Regions from separate parts of the Cellulosilyticum sp. WCF-2 genome, predicted to be linked through region 2. Evidence: a T-box and tRNA genes for the amino acid it is inferred to sense, from the RefSeq annotation. Region 2 holds a T-box; the other holds one or more tRNA genes.
What was found. A T-box is a leader RNA that pairs with one kind of tRNA and senses whether it is charged. The one in region 2 lies ahead of asnS (asparagine--tRNA ligase), so its partner is inferred to be a tRNA-Asn.
Positions count from the first base shown of each region.

Region 1: it has a tRNA-Asn gene. The T-box ahead of asnS (asparagine--tRNA ligase) is inferred to sense a tRNA for this amino acid. The anticodon was not compared.

Region 1 is NZ_CP034675.1:4,366,153-4,375,907, forward strand. It holds gene EKH84_RS19825 (DUF6062 family protein) at 1-13, shown strand, start outside; gene EKH84_RS19830 (hypothetical protein) at 147-1,169, opposite strand; gene EKH84_RS19835 (DUF6709 family protein) at 1,311-2,387, opposite strand; tRNA gene EKH84_RS19840 (tRNA-Thr) at 3,005-3,077, opposite strand; tRNA gene EKH84_RS19845 (tRNA-Arg) at 3,082-3,155, opposite strand; tRNA gene EKH84_RS19850 (tRNA-Arg) at 3,206-3,279, opposite strand; tRNA gene EKH84_RS19855 (tRNA-Leu) at 3,307-3,390, opposite strand; tRNA gene EKH84_RS19860 (tRNA-Val) at 3,397-3,469, opposite strand; tRNA gene EKH84_RS19865 (tRNA-Asp) at 3,517-3,590, opposite strand; tRNA gene EKH84_RS19870 (tRNA-Ile) at 3,620-3,693, opposite strand; tRNA gene EKH84_RS19875 (tRNA-Thr) at 3,717-3,789, opposite strand; tRNA gene EKH84_RS19880 (tRNA-Glu) at 3,804-3,875, opposite strand; tRNA gene EKH84_RS19885 (tRNA-Asn) at 3,885-3,956, opposite strand; rRNA gene EKH84_RS19890 (23S ribosomal RNA) at 4,069-6,969, opposite strand; tRNA gene EKH84_RS19895 (tRNA-Ala) at 7,202-7,274, opposite strand; tRNA gene EKH84_RS19900 (tRNA-Ile) at 7,328-7,401, opposite strand; rRNA gene rrf (5S ribosomal RNA) at 7,407-7,524, opposite strand; rRNA gene EKH84_RS19910 (16S ribosomal RNA) at 7,670-9,193, opposite strand; tRNA gene EKH84_RS19915 (tRNA-Ser) at 9,345-9,433, opposite strand; tRNA gene EKH84_RS19920 (tRNA-Ser) at 9,467-9,552, opposite strand.
Region 2 is NZ_CP034675.1:3,497,857-3,507,611, forward strand. It holds gene EKH84_RS15805 (AAA family ATPase) at 1-742, opposite strand, end outside; gene EKH84_RS15810 (hypothetical protein) at 891-1,259, opposite strand; gene asnS (asparagine--tRNA ligase) at 1,411-2,802, opposite strand; T-box leader at 2,912-3,140, opposite strand; gene EKH84_RS15820 (TrmH family RNA methyltransferase) at 3,257-4,048, opposite strand; gene EKH84_RS15825 (potassium channel family protein) at 4,041-4,703, opposite strand; gene EKH84_RS15830 (TrkH family potassium uptake protein) at 4,719-6,140, opposite strand; gene pyk (pyruvate kinase) at 6,291-8,060, opposite strand; gene pfkA (6-phosphofructokinase) at 8,119-9,090, opposite strand; gene EKH84_RS15845 (DNA polymerase III subunit alpha) at 9,236-9,755, opposite strand, start outside.

The DNA of each region.
Region 1 (9,755 bases), 870 kb from region 2:
TAAAGAAAAATAGTCTTTTATACAAAGCTTGTTATTGATTAAATTTAATAATTACTAATAAGAGCTGGTACACTATTTAGTGTCCAGCTCTATTAAAATGATTCGACTTTAATGAGTTATATACTGCGCTCATTCTGTCTATTGGATTATAACCACTCACTTAAATCATAATCTAATTTTCCTTCTTCAACATCTTCTATCATCTGCATACGTTGCTTTTTCCAAATATACTGTAAGTCTTTGGTATTTCCTTGATAAACCCAGGGTAATGCTTCTTTCATATCTTTATACATTTTTTCTATCTGCTTTCTACTCCAATGTCTTAAGCAATACTTTCTCCCATCCTGAGCATAAATATAAATACTATAGTCTTCTTGATAAATCCATATCATTTTCTCTATTGGTATAACTACAATACCTTGGAAGATACCTATAAACCAGTGCTCTGTAATTCTATACCTCTTATCTTCCCTAAGACTCTTTTCTTCTTGTATTTTTAAAGCAACCTCTTTCCATCTTTGCTTACCTATGTAATGCCTTCCCTTAATCCTTGGTAATCCCAGTACACCTACTAAACATTTTATTACTTCATAAATCACAAAAACACTTATACAGATTAAACCTGCTACTTCTAAGCGATATCTTAACAAGCCTTTTTCTTCTTCTATGAATACTATTTTATTTATAAAATCCGCCTCTGTTACATTTTCTTTATAAATAGCATTCAAATCACGGACAACACCTAATAAAATCGTTTCATAATTAATTAATGTGTTTGCCTCTTTTATTATTAAAAATTTATTCTTACCCGTTAAATAGGATGGATCTGTACTACTAGTACTAGCGTATATACATATCATGTATTTACCTTTCATTTCTCCTAAATAAATAGTACTTTCCTTGTAATTCTCCCCATCTTTGTCCCCACTATAAATTTCATATCCAGTATTAATAAAACTCATTTCCTTGGCTGTTACAACAGGTGGTACTTCCTTTATAAATAATTTCATGTCATAGTCCTGAATATCCCCAGCACCTATTAATAATGATTCTACATACTCTCTATTGGGATAAGTCTGCATGCAGATTACTATTAATAAAACACACCAAATCAATAACCTTTTTAGATAGTGTTGCCTTATCTCTTTGTTTAATCCTTTAGCCTGCATTTTTCTCCTCATACTCATCAATCATATTTTTACATTTTATATTATAAGGGGAACTAGATGATAGTTCCCCCTCTCTTAAGATTTTACTTCAACTGAAGTGATACGTCTATTAGATCATGTATTGAGAAATAAATCCTTTTCTTAGACTTCTTCTATCCCTGTATCTTGTATTTGATTAAGGCTTATTATTTTCTTATTCGCTTCAATTTCATCTAACATAATCTGTCTTTGCTTTTTCCATAGGTTATGTGTTTGACTAGTTTCACCATAATAAATCCATGGAATCATTTCTTTTAACTGGTTTAGAACTTGAGTATGATTCATTTCGGTTAGGGTATTTATTACAAACTTGTCCCCATCCTTGGTATGTATATAAAGCGCATAATATTGTACTTCACTAATGCCTTTTAACTTCGTATAAACCCATATAATATTCTCAAGTTTCACTGCGCAAGTGTTTAACTTAGTGGAAACAATCCAGTTCTCTGTAATCATTTGTCCTTTTCCTGCGTAGATGGGTTGTTCACTCTCAATTTCATCTATAACACTGGTTATTTCACCATACTTTTTCAGATGCCTTATTCCTTTCATCCCCTTAAAGTTGATTAGGTAAATAACATATTTAATAAGATATATTATCATTGCTAAGCCAAAAATTACAATCGCACCAGTAACAATATAATTAACAATTAAACGGCTCTTTGACTCCATATATAGTACTTTAGGTGCAAAGTCTTCCTCAGTGAATTCAGTTCCATAGTATGAGTTAAAATCTTTTATTACCTCTGGTAATAATTCACTATATCGGTCTACTTCACTTGTATTTTTAATATAACCCACCATATCTTCAGTTAATAATACATCTGGATCTTCATCTGCGGTACTTGGATAAACGCAAATAATCATTTTATTACCTAGCTGCGTTAAATATATACCATCAGTTTTTCTTTCTTTAGAACTAGGTGTTTCTTGCTCATATAGGTAAAAATAGGTATTTAAAATATATAATTCATCTAAATTCGTAATAGGTGGTAGCATCTGTTCATAGTATTCATCGTAGTTTTCCTCTTGTTGTAAAACTATAGGTTTTATAAGTGACTTTAAATAATCTTTATTTTGATATCCAAAAAAACTTAATCCCCCACAAATCACTCCCAAAATAACTATCCACATTAAATTGTTTTTAATTGCACTCTTCTTTAACAACCCTTGTTCCATAATTCTCCCCTTTTCTTCTTATTCTAAATCCTCTATTTTAATAATCTAACCCTAATTCTCCTTTCCATCGTATTTAGGTTTAATGTATTAAATAATCTACCTTTAAGACATTAAAAGTATTAAAGTGTTCCTAAGTCATTTAAATTATATATTATTTTTTTTATATTATCAATATTTAATGTAATCATTTTGAAACTATATATAGTCTTTCATCACAAAAAAAGTAGGCTACTAGTATTTAAATTCCTATAGCCTACTCTTTAACTATCTCAACTTTTCTTCTACTATTCTATAACTTAGAACTAGTATTTAACTTATCATAAATTTCATTAGTATCCAAATAATAAAGTTGTTTCATGATATCCCCCTTTCTATATATACTATATTTTTGATGTTCTAAAATTAATAATACTTATTTTAAATTCCGTCATTTACAAGTAAAGTCTCAACAATATTGATAACTAAAAAAAGTAGTTAGAAACATTTTTAGCGCTTCTAACTACCCTCTTATACACTACTCTTCAATCAAAAACTTCTTTATTATATCTGGATAAATAGTCTATGATATATATTAATTCAAACAACAAAAAAACACCCTAAGGTGTTCTAATTCAAAAAGCCGACGATCGGACTCGAACCGATAACCTGCTGATTACAAGTCAGCTGCTCTGCCAATTGAGCCACGTCGGCAAAACGTGCACAGAAGGATTCGAACCCTCGGCCTTCTGATCCGTAGTCAGACGCTCTATCCAGCTGAGCTATGCGCACATGATGTCAATTTTATATTTTATTTTACTTCTATAATATCTTATAGAAAACGTGCACAGAAGGATTCGAACCCTCGGCCTTCTGATCCGTAGTCAGACGCTCTATCCAGCTGAGCTATGCGCACTTATTTATTGATAATTACTTAAAAATATGCCCGAGACCGGAATCGAACCGGTACGAGGGTTAGCTCGCAGGATTTTAAGTCCTGTGCGTCTGCCAGTTCCGCCACTCGGGCATATGATGGTCGCTATAGGGCTCGAACCTATGACCCCCTGCTTGTAAGGCAGGTGCTCTCCCAGCTGAGCTAAGCGACCATATTAATGGCATATTTTTATTTATTAGTTAAAACAACTAACTAATACGACCCAGAAGGGACTCGAACCCTCGACCTCCGCCGTGACAGGGCGGCGTGCTAACCAACTGTACCACTGGGCCTTATTTACTTACATTTTAATGAGCTATGATGGACCCTCGGGGACTCGAACCCAGGACCGTCCGGTTATGAGCCGGATGCTCTAACCAACTGAGCTAAGGGTCCATATCACTACATTATATGTAGCAAGCCGACGATCGGACTCGAACCGATAACCTGCTGATTACAAGTCAGCTGCTCTGCCAATTGAGCCACGTCGGCATATTAAAATGTAATGACCCGTACGAGAATCGAACTCGTGTTACCGCCGTGAAAGGGCGGTGTCTTGACCGCTTGACCAACGGGCCTTATTTAAACTCCCCGAGTAGGGTTCGAACCTACGACCCTCCGGTTAACAGCCGGATGCTCTGCCGCTGAGCTATCGAGGATTATTTCTTTTACTCTCTTGAGCACTTATGAAGTATATCATATCTATTGACTTATGTCAACACCTTTATACTTCCAAAACTAAACACAATTTTTTATTCAACCTTTATTATCTAGGTCAAACCCTCGAACCGTTAGTATTGGTCACCTCAATGTATTACTACACTTACAGCTCCAACCTATCTACCTCATAGTCTCTAAGGGGTCTTACTCCTTTCGGATGGGAAATCTTATCTTGTGGTCTGCTTCACGCTTAGATGCCTTCAGCGTTTATCAGATCCAGACTTGGCTACTCTGCTATGCCTTTGGTAAGACAACAGATGCACCAGTGGTCCGTCCATCCCGGTCCTCTCGTACTAAGGACAGCTCCACTCAAATTTCCTGCGCCCACGACGGATAGGGACCGAACTGTCTCACGACGTTCTGAACCCAGCTCGCGTACCGCTTTAATGGGCGAACAGCCCAACCCTTGGAACCTGCTTCAGCTCCAGGATGCGATGAGCCGACATCGAGGTGCCAAACCTCCCCGTCGATGTGAACTCTTGGGGAGATAAGCCTGTTATCCCCGGGGTAGCTTTTATCCGTTGAGCGATGGCAATCCCACTTTCATACCACCGGATCACTAAGTCCTACTTTCGTACCTGCTCCACCCGTCGGTGTCGCAGTCAAGCAACCTTATGCCTTTGCACTCTTCGAATGGTTTCCGACCATTCTGAGGTTACCTTTGAGCGCCTCCGTTACTCTTTAGGAGGCGACCGCCCCAGTCAAACTGTCCACCTGACATTGTCCCAGACCCGGGTAACGGGCCATGGTTAGAAGTTAAGTATTACAAGAGAGGTATCCCACCGGCGACTCCACCTAGACTGGCGTCCAGATTTCTCAGTCTCCCTCCTATCCTGTACATGTAATACCCAACCTCAGTATCAAGCTACAGTAAAGCTCCACGGGGTCTTTCCGTCCTGTCGCGGGTAACCAGCATCTTCACTGGTACTACAATTTCACCGGGTGCGCTGTCGAGACAGTGCCCAAATCATTACGCCTTTCGTGCGGGTCAGAACTTACCTGACAAGGAATTTCGCTACCTTAGGACCGTTATAGTTACGGCCGCCGTTTACTGGGCTTAAGTTCAAAGCTTCGTCCTTAGACTAACCTCTCCCCTTAACCTTCCAGCACCGGGCAGGCGTCAGCCCTTATACATCACCTTTCGGTTTAGCAAAGACCTGTGTTTTTGTTAAACAGTTGCTTGGGCCTATTCTCTGCGGCCTACCTAAGTAGGCACCCCTTCTCCCTAAGTTACGGGGTCATTTTGCCGAGTTCCTTAACAACGCTTCTCCCGTCGGCCTTAGGATTCTCTCCTCATCCACCTGTGTCGGTTTACGGTACGGGTACCTATCACGCAATAGCAGCTTTTCTCGGCAGTGTGGATTCAGCAACTTCTCTACTTTTATTTCGATCCCCATCATACTTCATCCTCGCCTAACGGATTTGCCTATTAGGTGCGACTTTGTGCTTGGCCCAGGATACCATTCCTGGGTTTGCTTATCCTCCTGCGTCCCTGCAGTTCTGATAATAGGTAGTACTGGAATATGAACCAGTTGTCCATCGACTACGACTTTCGTCCTCGCCTTAGGTCCCGACTTACCCAGAGCAGATCAGCTTTACTCTGGAAACCTTGGATATTCGGCCTACAAGATTCTCACTTGTATCTCGCTACTCATTCCGGCATTCTCACTTGTAATTACTCCACAGCTCCTTACGGTACTGCTTCTGCGTCGTTACAACGCTCCTCTACCAATCCACTATTGTGAATTCCATAGCTTCGGTGGTGTGTTTTAGCCCCGGACATTTTCGGCGCAAGATCTCTCGACTAGTGAGCTATTACGCACTCTTTGAATGAGTGGCTGCTTCTAAGCCAACATCCTAGTTGTCTTCGAAATCTCACATCCTTTTCCACTTAACACACACTTGGGGACCTTAGCTGATGGTCTGGACTGTTTTCCTTTTGACCACGTGTCTTATCACTCGTAGTCTGACTGCTGACGGTATCTTGATGGCATTCTTAGTTTGATATGCTTCGGTAAGCTTGTGGGCCCCCTAGGCAATTCAGTGCTTTACCTCCATTAGACTCCTATCAACGCTAGCCCTAAAGCTATTTCGAGGAGAACCAGCTATCTCCGGGTTCGATTGGAATTTCTCCGCTACCCACACGTCATCTCCACCTTTTTCAACAGATGTGAGTTCGGACCTCCATTACCTTTTACGGTAACTTCATCCTGCACATGGGTAGGTCACCCGGTTTCGGGTCTACTAACAATGACTATTTTGGCGCCCTATTCAGACTTGGTTTCCCTTCGGCTTCGTACCTCCTGGTACTTAACCTTGCCACAGCTAGTAACTCGCCGGACCGTTCTACAAAAAGTACGCGGTTGCGCATCATATGGCGCTTCCACTGCTTGTAAACATAGAGTTTCAGGTTCTCTTTCACTCCCCTCCCGGGGTTCTTTTCACCTTTCCTTCACAGTACTATGCGCTATCGGTCACCGAGGAGTATTTAGGCTTGGGGGGTGGTCCCCCCGGCTTCCCACAAGGTTTCTCGTGTCTCGTGGTACTCTGGATACTGCTAGGCTTCACTTGGATTTCGCTTACGGGATTATCACCCTCTTTGATGAGACTTTCCAGACTCTTCAGCTATCCGCATTCTTGCCATGACGCAGTCCTCAACCCCAGATTACAAGTAATCTGGTTTGGCCTGTTTCCCTTTCGCTCGCCGCTACTTAGGAAATCGATGTTTCTTTCTCCTCCTGAAGGTACTTAGATGTTTCAGTTCCCTTCGTTCCCTTCCTATAGTTATGGATTGGCTATAGGATGACAGAGGTTTGCTCTGCCAGGTTTCCCCATTCGGATATCCACGGATCAATGTTTATTTGCAACTCCCCGTAGCTTTTCGCAGCTTATCACGTCCTTCATCGGCTCTCGGTGCCAAGGCATCCACTCTACGCTCTTAGTAGCTTGACCTATAATGATTAACTTTCGTTAATCGGTCGTTTGTGCCTTGTTAATCAACTTTCGTTGAATACAAAGAATATTTATTATCGGTTAAATTGTAGATTTTACACCCTGACAAACATTTTTGCACTAATGTGCGTGTACATTTATCGTTAGGCGCAAGTTATATTGCTATAACTTACAAATCTATTTTAAATTGTGTTTAGTTTTCAAAGTACAAATTGTCCTATTGTAAGGACAGTGGAGATTAAGGGATTCGAACCCTTGACCCCCTGCGTGCAAGGCAGGTGCTCTCCCAACTGAGCTAAACCCCCATATGGTGTTTTTTATTATTGAGTTAATCCTATCATCACTTCTTAAAAGTGAATAGGCCCGAGTGGACTCGAACCACCGACCTCACGCTTATCAGGCGTGCGCTCTAACCACCTGAGCTACGAGCCTATAAAATGTGGCAACCACTTACTCTCCCAGTCAGTCTCCCGACAAGTACCATCAGCCGCTTAGGTCTTAACCTACGTGTTCGGAATGGAAACGGGTGTTTCCCCTAAGCGCATCATCACCACAAATTTATTAGAATTCAATTTTACACTAGATCTTAAGCAACACCTCACCGCCGTTTCACTTCGGTTCGGTGCTTTGATAGTTACATCTAGCGATGAACTCTCAAAACAAAACAGTAACTATTAAACCAGCAATTCTTATTCCTTAGAAAGGAGGTGATCCAGCCGCACCTTCCGATACGGCTACCTTGTTACGACTTCACCCCAGTTATTGGTTTTGCCTTAGACGGCTCCCTCCCCGAAGGGTTGGGTCACCGGCGTTGGGCCCCCCCAACTCCCATGGTGTGACGGGCGGTGTGTACAAGACCCGGGAACGTATTCACCGCGACATTCTGATTCGCGATTACTAGCGATTCCAACTTCATGTAGTCGAGTTGCAGACTACAATCCGAACTGGGACTGCTTTTTTGAGGTTTGCTGACTCTCGCGAGATCGCTTCCCTTTGTAGCAGCCATTGTAGCACGTGTGTAGCCCTAAACATAAGGGGCATGATGATTTGACGTCATCCCCACCTTCCTCCAAGTTATCCCTGGCAGTCTCTCTAGAGTGCCCAACTTAATGCTGGCTACTAAAGATAGGGGTTGCGCTCGTTGCGGGACTTAACCCAACATCTCACGACACGAGCTGACGACAACCATGCACCACCTGTCACTTCTGCTCTAGCAAGCTAGAGAAAGAGGCATTACCCTCTAGTCAAAAGGATGTCAAGTTTAGGTAAGGTTCTTCGCGTTGCTTCGAATTAAACCACATGCTCCACCGCTTGTGCGGGTCCCCGTCAATTCCTTTGAGTTTCAATCTTGCGATCGTACTTCCCAGGTGGAATGCTTAATGTGTTAACTTCGGCACCGAGACCCGTAAGCCCCGACACCTAGCATTCATCGTTTACAGCGTGGACTACCAGGGTATCTAATCCTGTTTGCTCCCCACGCTTTCGTGCCTCAGCGTCAGTTATGGTCCAGAAAGCCGCCTTCGCTACTGGTGTTCCTCCGAATCTCTACGCATTTCACCGCTACACTCGGAATTCCACTTTCCTCTCCCACACTCTAGTTCATCAGTTTCAGAAGCAGCTTAGAGGTTGAGCCCTAAATTTCACTTCTGACTTAACAAACCGCCTACGCACCCTTTACACCCAGTAAATCCGGATAACGCTCGCTCCCTACGTATTACCGCGGCTGCTGGCACGTAGTTAGCCGGAGCTTCTTAGTCAGGTACCGTCATTTTTTCTTCCCTGCTGATAGAAGTTTACAATCCGAAGACCTTCTTCCTTCACGCGGCGTCGCTGCATCAGGCTTGCGCCCATTGTGCAATATTCCCCACTGCTGCCTCCCGTAGGAGTTTGGGCCGTGTCTCAGTCCCAATGTGGCCGTTCACCCTCTCAGGCCGGCTATGGATCGTCGCCTTGGTGGGCTGTTATCTCACCAACTAGCTAATCCAACGCGGGTCCATCCTATGCCGATAAATCTTTACTATAATAATCATGCGATTACCGATAGTTTATGCGGTATTAGCGTTCGTTTCCAAACGTTATCCCCCTGCATAGGGCAGGTTACCCACGCGTTACTCACCCGTCCGCCACTAAGTTCTAGGAGCAAGCTCCTATCACTTCGTTCGACTTGCATGTGTTAAGCACGCCGCCAGCGTTCATCCTGAGCCAGGATCAAACTCTCATATAAAAGTTTGTCCGTGTAGTATCTCTACTACTGACTATTTTACTTAGTACAAGTTGTACTGATTCTCATCTCTTATTAGAGACGTAATGAATCGACTGGTTTATAGTTACTATTTTGTTTTCAAAGTTCATTTTCAACCTTGTAATTTAAACAACGGAGAAGGAGGGATTTGAACCCTCGCGCCGCTATTAACGACCTACTCCCTTTCCAGGGGAGCCCCTTCGGCCACTTGGGTACTTCTCCATAGTGCTTCTCCACTATAAAAAACAAGATTAACGGAGAGACTGGGATTCGAACCCAGGGAGGTGTTACCCTCGCCGGTTTTCAAGACCGGTGCCTTAAACCAACTCGACCATCTCTCCATATTTCATTATCATTTCGACCTTAGCCGACCTAATAAATTCTACACTACTCATTTTATCTTGTCAATATTTATTCAACTCATTTCTTCTATAAACATTGCCTCGTCGTTAGTGCTTATTTAATATATCATAGCATTTGTCATAGGTCAACACTTTTTTAGTATTTTTTATTCCTTTTTTTAGTAGTCTTCGCTTCCTGTGAA
Region 2 (9,755 bases):
TATCTTCAATATATAAAGTTAGCACTTTAAGAATTTTTTCATCTACTTGTGAAAGTTCTTCTGGTAAAGCTACTGGAACATTGGAAAAAAGCCCTGCACTTTCTAAAATGGTTCGTTTTTTCTCTAATTCTTGTAACTGCTCCCTTATCTCTTCTATACTTAGGTAAGATGCTTCTGTATCATTAAGGCGCTTAATCAGACGATTAGGAAAACTTCTATCTAACTCCTGTCCACAATAATTGGACTGTGCTAAAGCTTCTCTCATTAATTCACTTAATTCTTTAGCATACTCTAATACAGTGGGTAAAAACATGTGGGCAGCATCTGTATATTCCTTTTTCTCTAGCCATAGACGATCTGCATTAATTAAATAAATGGGCATTTCTTTAGTAATGCTTTTTAAACGATTTAAAATAGAAGCACTTAATTCAGCATTTTTGTCTAGACCTACTTGATAGGTCTCTTCAAATTGACCACTAATAAAATGATAGTACATTTCATTATTTTCCTTATAGACTTCCACTGTAATAGCTGGATCACAAACAATCATAAAACGTTTAAAGGGAATCTGCTGCAGTTCATCAATATAACCTTCTAAAATAGCTCTAATTAACTTCAAAATTGTTGTCTTACCATATCCATTAGGCGCATGAATAATTTTGAGACATTCCTCCTTATCAAAAGCAATGTCATAGTTATGAAGCCCATACAAATCTGTTACTTTAATATTTGTAATCAACATGCTACTCCCTCCCTATTATATGATAAGTCTATTATACCAATAAATGCTAAAAAAATCCTGCTTTATCAAAATATTTAACCAACACTTGAACAATAAAAAAGCTCGTAAGTCAACAAATTTACTGTTGCTTACAAGCTCTTTATCTTAGCTATTTCTTTTCAAAAATCAAAGTGCTACCATCCATATCCATATGTAATTGATTCTCTACAATTGAACATTCTATAGATTCACCATCAATAGTAGCTGTAATTTTCCCCTCTGCTTCTTGCCAAGTACCTTCTGATGATTCCCCCATAAAGACTCCTGTAAAAGTACCGTCTTGTTTAAACTCAAAGCTCATATCTAATTCTAACCCTAAACTCTCTTTTAAAGCAGCAGTGTCAACTTTAACGCCTTCACTTTCTCCACCTGCTAGACTCCAATTTCCTACAACCGCACTTTTTCCGCATCCTGATAAACACAATACCATCATAACGGATAAAATGCTCATGAGTACCATTGATTTTACTTGTTTCATTTTGATTCTCCCCTTTATTAATTTATTAACAATCACAGCAAGACTGATTATATATAATATATTATTTTTTGTCAATATTATATATATTCAGTTTTTATTACAAACCCCAAATAAAAAGGAGTTAAGCCACCGCTTAACTCCTTAAGAACAATTAAAATTCTGCTTGACCTGTCGTTCTTGGGAATGGGATAACGTCTCTAATATTAGTCATTCCTGTTAAATACATAATTAAACGTTCAAACCCTAAACCAAATCCTGCATGACGTGTACCACCAAATCTTCTTAAATCTAAGTACCACCAGTAATCTTCTTCTTTAAGACCAAGCTCTGCCATACGCTCTAAAAGAACCTCTAATCTTTCTTCCCTTTGGCTACCACCAATAAGTTCCCCAATACCTGGCACTAAAAGATCCATAGCCGCTACAGTTTTACCATCTTCATTCATTCTCATATAGAATGCTTTAATTTCTTTTGGATAGTTAGTAACAAATACTGGCTTTTTAAAGTGTTCTTCTGTTAAATAACGTTCATGTTCTGTTTGAAGATCACATCCCCAATAAACTGGATATTCGAATTTTTTACCACATTTTTCCAAGATTTGAACAGCTTCTGTATAGGTTACACGTCCAAAGTCAGCTGATGCTACGCCTTGAAGTCTTTCTAAAATACCTTTGTCAACAAATTGATTAAAGAACGCCATTTCCTCTTTTGCATTTTCAAGTACATAGTTAATAACAAATTTCACCATATCTTCTGCTAAACGCATATCGTCTTCAAGATCTGCAAAAGCAATTTCTGGTTCAATCATCCAAAACTCTGCAGCATGTCTTGGTGTATTAGATTTTTCTGCTCTAAAAGTTGGCCCAAAAGTATAAACATCTCTAAAAGCCATAGCAAATGTCTCTGCGGAAAGCTGACCTGATACTGTAAGACTAGCCATTTTACCAAAGAAATCTTCTTTGAAATCTACTTCACCATTTTCTGTTTTAGGAGGATGCACTGGATCTAAAGTTGTTACTCTAAACATTTCTCCAGCACCTTCACAGTCACTTGCTGTAATCAGTGGTGTATGTGCATATACAAAGCTTCTTTCTTGGAAAAACTTATGAATAGCATAAGCTGCTAAAGAACGTACTCTAAAAACAGCACCAAAGGTATTAGTACGTGGTCTAAGATAAGCAATTTGTCTCAGGTACTCAAAAGAATGTCTTTTCTTTTGAAGTGGATATTCAGGTGGGCATTCACCTTCTATTACTATCTGTGTTGCTTTTAACTCAAAGGGTTGCTTTTGGTTAGGTGTCATCACAAGATCACCTGTAACGATAATGGCTGCTCCTACTCCTAGTTTAGCCACTTCTTTAAAGTTTTCCAGTGTGTCCTCGAATACAATTTGAAGTGATTTAAAGAAAGTTCCGTCATTCACCTCGATAAACCCAAAAGTTTTTGAGTCTCTTACAGTTCTTACCCAGCCTGCTACTGTTAAGTTGGTTGGTTGTACCTCACTAGTACGCTGATACAGTGTTCTGATAGATGTTGTTTGCATGATGCTATGCCTCCTTATTTTAAACTCTTCTACTCTAATCACATAGTAAGCCTATGGCTTTACTCCAAAACTATGTGTATGGATATAACAAAAAAGCTTCGCCCCTCTCCAAAGGGACGAAGCTTGTACTCCGCGTTACCACCCTAGTTAATTACCAAAAGGTAATTCACCTCAAAAAGATATATCGGTCTTTACCCGGCTAAGCCTACTCATTGCCCGTAGCATTTTCGATTAGCAACTCCAAGAGGTTCTTCACGCATTAGATTCTACTAGCTTCCACCTACCGCTAGCTCTCTGAAAGTCATCTTAATGGCTACTCTTCTTTTCATCGTTATAACTATTTAACTGCTTAACATTATATGAAGTTTCTAGTTATTTGTCAAGTTCTACCTTTTATAAAAACCATGTTTAAAATTTTCCCATATCAGAGATATAATAATGACCGATGATCTATTCAATCGCCCTTTTGACATTGTCTTGTTATTTCATACATACAAATGCTTGTTGCTATCGCTGCGTTTAAAGATTCAGCTGCTCCTGGCATAGGAATAATCACTGTATGATCACTTGCTTCTTTTACACGTTCAGAAACGCCATTACCTTCATTGCCAATAATGATTGCTACCTTTTCCTCAAAGGTAACATCATAAATAGGTTTTGCACCAGGTATTAGCGCTGTTGTATATAAAGTAACACCTTTTTGTTTTAAGAAATCCATATAAGTATCTATCTCTTCTTCTATTACAATAGGTACATGAAATAATGAACTCATTGTAGATCGTACTACTTTGGGACTATAAAGGTCTACAGAACCTTTGGTAATGAATACCCCTTTAAAATCAAAGGCATGTGCTGTTCTAATAATGGTTCCTAAATTTCCTGGATCTTGTAAATTTTCTAGTACTAAATAATGGCCTGCTTCAATATTGAAGTGTACTAAATCATAGGTTGGCATATAAGCAACTGCCATAGCACCTTGAGGAGATTGGGTATCACTTATACTTTTATAAATCTCTTTAGACACCTCTAGCCTTTCCTCTGCCTTTACTGCTCCTAATTCTTTTTCATCTACTTCAGACGTTGTAATAAGATATTTGATTTTAACATGACTAGGAATTTCTTTTACCCCACGTATACCTTCAATAACAAATAAACCTTCTGACTTACGTGCGCTTTTCTTTTTTTGTAATTCCTTTATGTTTTTAATCACATTATTTTGAGGACTTGTTATTTGCTTTTTATTCATGCCTTTTAGCTTCCAATTCTTGAATAGATTTATTATTACCCACTACTACCAATAAATCATTTTCTTCTAAAATGTAATCTGGTCCAGGGGTTACATTAATATCACCGCCTCTTTCAACTGCAATAATATTAATGCCATATTTAGCGCGGATATTAATCTCTTTAATACTGCGACTTCTCCATTGTGGTAAAATAGAGATTTCCATTATACTATAATCACGTGAAAGCTGAATATAATCAATAATATTACCAGCTATAAGATTGGTGGCAATACGTTTACCCATATCTCTCTCAGGCAAAATAATACGATCTGCTCCTATTTTCTCTAGTACTCTTTGATGAATTTCCGTACTTGCTTTAGCCACAACATAAGGAATACCCATTTCTTTTAAAAGCAAAGTAGTCATTATACTAGATTGCATATCTTTACCAATTGCTACAATAGCCACATCGAAATTACGAATGCCTAATGAACGTAGGGTATCAATGTCTGTCACCTCTGCTTGTACTGCTTGCGTCACTACAGGTGAAATATCTTGCACCCTTTCTTCACATTTGTCTACACCCATTACTTCGTAGCCCGCATCTGCCAACGTAGTCGCTAGACTACTTCCAAATCGTCCTAATCCAAAGACCACAAATTGTTTTGCTTTCACAATAATCCTCCTCTATTATCCAACCATAACCTTTTCTTCTGGATATTGAATGTTTCCTTTATTTTTACTTTGTCTTACCATAAGGGCCATAGCCATTGTAATAGGTCCTAATCTTCCAATAAACATAACGATAATAATCGTAATCTTTCCTGTTATACTTAATAACGGCGTAATTCCTAAAGTCGTACCAACAGTAGCAAAAGCTGATATGGTTTCAAAAAGAATTTCCATAAACGTAAAGTCTTCTGATAAACTTAATACGCCTACAACAGTAAATACAACCATAACAGAAATCATAATAATTGTTAATGCACGTGTAATAATTTGAAGAGGTATTCTTCTTTTAAAAATAGTTGTTTGTTCATTACCTCTGATGGTTGAAATGGCACATAACATCAGTACCCCTACAGTAACTGTTTTGATCCCTCCTGCTGTACCAGCAGGTGAACCACCAATAAACATGAGCAATATTGTCACTAGTTTTGAAGTGTCTGTTAAACTAGCCAAATCCACCGTATTAAAACCAGCTGTACGTGGTGAAACAGATTGAAACATAGCCGCATATACCTTTTCTTTAAAAGTTAAAGGCCCTAAGGTTCCTGGATTTTTATATTCTAAAACAAATATCACAATAAATCCAATCAAAAGTAAGCTTATCGTTAAAATCCATACTAATCTAGTATGCACAGACATTTTGTTAAACGCCTGTTTCCACTTAAAATGCTTAGGCGCTTTTAATTTTCCTCGAATCATTTTATACGTATCAATCCATACACTAAATCCAAGTCCACCTACTACAATCAGTGACATAATAACTAAGTTAACTATACTATTTCCCACATAAGGCGTTAAACTCCTGGTTCCTATTAAGTCAAAGCCCGCATTACAAAAAGCGGAAATTGAATGGAAAATAGAATAAATAATACCTTTTATAAAACCATAGTCAGGAATAAATGCAAAGCATAATAAAAATGCACCTATTCCTTCTACCAGCAATGTTCCTTTTACAATATGCGTAGTAAAGCGAACAATCCCTGCAGTTGTATTGAAATTAAGCGCTTCTTGCATAATAAGCCTATTTTTAAGGGTAATCCTTTTTCCTAAAACAATAAATAACATACTTACTAAGGTCATAAACCCTAGTCCACCAATCTGAATACAAAATAAAATAACCGTTTTCCCAAAGCTACTCCAATGCATAGACGTATTCACTACTGTTAAACCCGTTACACACACCGCTGAGGTAGTGGTAAACAAAGCATCAATCAAAGACGTTGCTTCACCATTTGCCGCACTAATAGGTAATGACAATAGCAAAGTACCTAAAAGAATAACGATCAAAAAGCCACCTACCAAAATCTGAGCTGGATGAAGATTCTGTCTTTGTATAAAGCCTCGCTTTACCTTAATAAACCCTGGTGCCTCACTCTGTTTCATGTCTTTCTCTCCTTAAATAGCAAATGAACTTTTTACTTATTTTATACTATATTTCTAAAAATATCTACTTTGACTTCATTTTAATTAAATCTTTAACCAAGATTCATTAAAAGCAATAAGGAGCCATCTTATAGATAGCCCCTTGATTTATTATGCTTTATGTACTACGCCATTATAGATATAGCCATTTCTGCTATCTACAGTAATAACAGTAGCATTTTTAAGTCCTTCTATAATCCCATTAGCCCCAATAATAACGGGAATATCTAACGTTCTCCCAACTATTACGGCATGATTATTTTCTTCAAGTGCACTTTCTTCTACAACAATAGCACTTGCTTTTTTCATATAAGGTAAATATTCGTTGCTCGTTTTATGAGCTACTAAAATATCCCCTTGTTTAAAATATTGATCAGCTTCGTCTAATACTTTAATCACACTGGCGCGTGCTGTGATAGACTTATTGCCGAAACCCACGCCTTTAGTAAGTACGTTTCCCACGTATTGTACCTTCATAATATTACTTGTACCTTCTGCCCCTAATGGTACCCCTGTTGATAAAACCACTACATCACCTTGCTCAGCAAGTTTAAGCTCTTCAACTTTTTGAACCGCTAATGCAAAAGTTTCATCTGTAGAAGCCCCTTCTTTAGGTGTAATGAGTACAGGTGTACAACCCCAAACTAAGTTAAGCTGTCTAAGTACTCTTTGATTATTGGTACAACCTACAATACGACAGTTAGGTTTGAATTTTGAAATAGAACGTGCTGTATAGCCGGATTTCGTAATACTAATAATACATGCAGCATCTAATTCTCTAGCAGTATTACAAGTTGCATGGCTTACTGCATTAGTCATGCTAATACCATAGTTTTTACTCACTAAAGTTTCCTGTGCTTGTTTCGCTACAACAGCTTCTGCTGTCATAGCAATCTTAGCCATCGTTTGAATAGCTTCTAAAGGATAATCACCTTTAGCTGTTTCTCCTGAAAGCATAATCGCACTTGTACCATCAAAAATAGCATTAGCTACGTCGGTTGTTTCTGCTCTTGTAGGTCTAGGATTACGAATCATAGAATCTAGCATTTGTGTTGCTGTAATAACAGGTTTACCTGCTTTATTTGCTTTTTTAATGAGTTCTTTTTGCACGATAGGTACTTCTTCTGTAGGAATTTCTACACCTAAGTCACCTCTAGCAACCATGATTGCATCTGCTACTTCGATGATTTCATCGATGTTATTGACACCATCTCGATTTTCAATTTTAGCAATAATTTGAATATCGCTTCCGCCTGCTTCTTCTAGCACTTGACGAATTTTAATAATATCAGCAGCACAACGGATAAAAGAGGCAGCAATATAGTCAAAGCCTGCTTTTGGTGCAAACTCTACGTCTGCAATATCTTTTTCTGTAAGTGCAGGTAAATTAACAAATACATCAGGGATATTAACCCCTTTTCTTGAACCTAATACACCACCATTAACGACACTACATTCAATGTCAGTATCCGTCAAATTTTTGACACGGAGTTCAATGAGACCATCGTCAATTAAAATACGACTACCTCTTTTTAAATCAAAAGGCAAATTTTTATAAGTCACACTTACACGCTTGCCGTCCCCTTCAATTTCCTCTGTTGTTAAAGTAAAACTATCTCCAATGTTTAGCTTGTGGTCTAAGTCATCTTTCATGACACCAGTTCTAATCTCTGGTCCTTTAGTATCTAGAATAAGAGGAATAGGTTTTCCAAGCTCTTCTCTTACTTTAATAACACGTTTAACGGTTTCTCCATGAATTTTATGATCATCATGTGAAAAATTGATACGAATCGCATCAGCACCTGTTTCGATGATTTTTCTTATATTGTCTACGTCTCTGGTCTTAGGTCCTAATGTACAAATAATTTTAGTTTTGCGCATTGCTGCCCCCCCTGGTTTATCCATCATTAATGTAGTTAAAAGCTATCCTTTTTTACAACTATACAAGTAATTCGCTTACTTTATACATATATTCGTCAATATTTTTCTTCATTGCAAGTGCTTCATTAATGTCATAATCCACATATTCACCTTTTACATAAGCAACTACTCGTTTTGCTTTACCTTCGCAAAGTAAATCTACTGCTTTAGCACCCATCATAGAAGCATGTACACGGTCTACTGCTGTTGGTGAACCACCTCTTTGAAGATGCCCTAAAATGGTTGCACGTGTTTCGATACCTGTTACCTGCTCTACTTTCTTAGCAAGTGCTTCAGAGCCGCCTACACCTTCAGCTACAATAATTAAGCAGTTCTTTTTGCCATGGTGTTTATTTTCAAGAATTTGTTTGATAATTTGTTCATCTGTTAAACGTTCTTTTTCTGGAAGAAGTACCATTTCAGCACCAGAACTAATACCACACCATAAAGCAATATAACCTGCATTTCTTCCCATTACTTCTACAATAGAACATCTTTGATGTGAAGTTGAAGTATCACGAATTTTATTAATAGCATCCATTGCTGTATTAACAGCTGTATCAAATCCAATAGTATATTCTGTACAAGCAATATCAAGGTCAATTGTTCCTGGAATACCGATTGTGTTGATTCCTAAATTAGCAAGCTTTTCTGCCCCTTGGAAAGAACCATCTCCACCAATAACAACAAGACCGTCAATACCAAATACTTTACACATTTCAGCACCACGTGCTTGACCTTCAGGTTTGACAAATTCTAGACAACGTGCTGTTTGTAGAATTGTACCACCACGTTGTACAATATCAGATACACTTCTTGGTGTTAATTCTACTACATCTCCTGCTAGTAACCCATTATAGCCTTTATTAATACCCATCACCTTAATACCACGTGCACATGCTACGCGTACTACTGAACGAATGGCAGCATTCATTCCTGGTGCATCACCGCCGCTTGTTAATACGCCGATTGTGTTAATTTTTTTACTCATAAAATAACCCCCTTATGGTTGTTTTAATTTTCACTTTTTCCTTGTATGTAACCGGTTGATTATTACAAAGAAATAAGACTTGTTTTCAAAGCTACTAACCTTTTTTATTTTACTTAAAACATGTTTAAATAGCAATACCTTATCCTTAATTCTTAATAGTCACACGCTCTTTTCCTAATAAATTTGTTATTTTTTTTACAAACTCGTCACAAATTTGTACATTATACTTAGATGGAAAAGCTTTTTGTGCACCATCCTCGCTATTTTGAACGATAATTTTAGTTTTTCCCTTATAATTTTGGAATATGTGCAGTAATTCCTCTCTCACTTCTTTTGTTCTTTGGTCTGCATCAAGTTCTAAAAGGACGTAAGGCTCCTCTTCCTTAGGCTTAGTGAGTATTTCTAAAGTAGTTATCTCTTCTGCTAATATAACCGCACTCGTTTCTTCCTTTATAGAAATACGTCCTTTTATGACAAATACACTGTCCTCTGGAAAAGTAGTAAACTGTTCGAAAGAATTAGGAAAGACTACTATTTCCATAACTCCTCTAGTATCCTCTAAAGTTAAAAAAGCCATTTTTTTATTTTGTTTTGTAAAGATCACTTTTTTCTCTATAAGAATACCACCTACTACTACACGTTTACCATCATAAATTTGTTCTTCT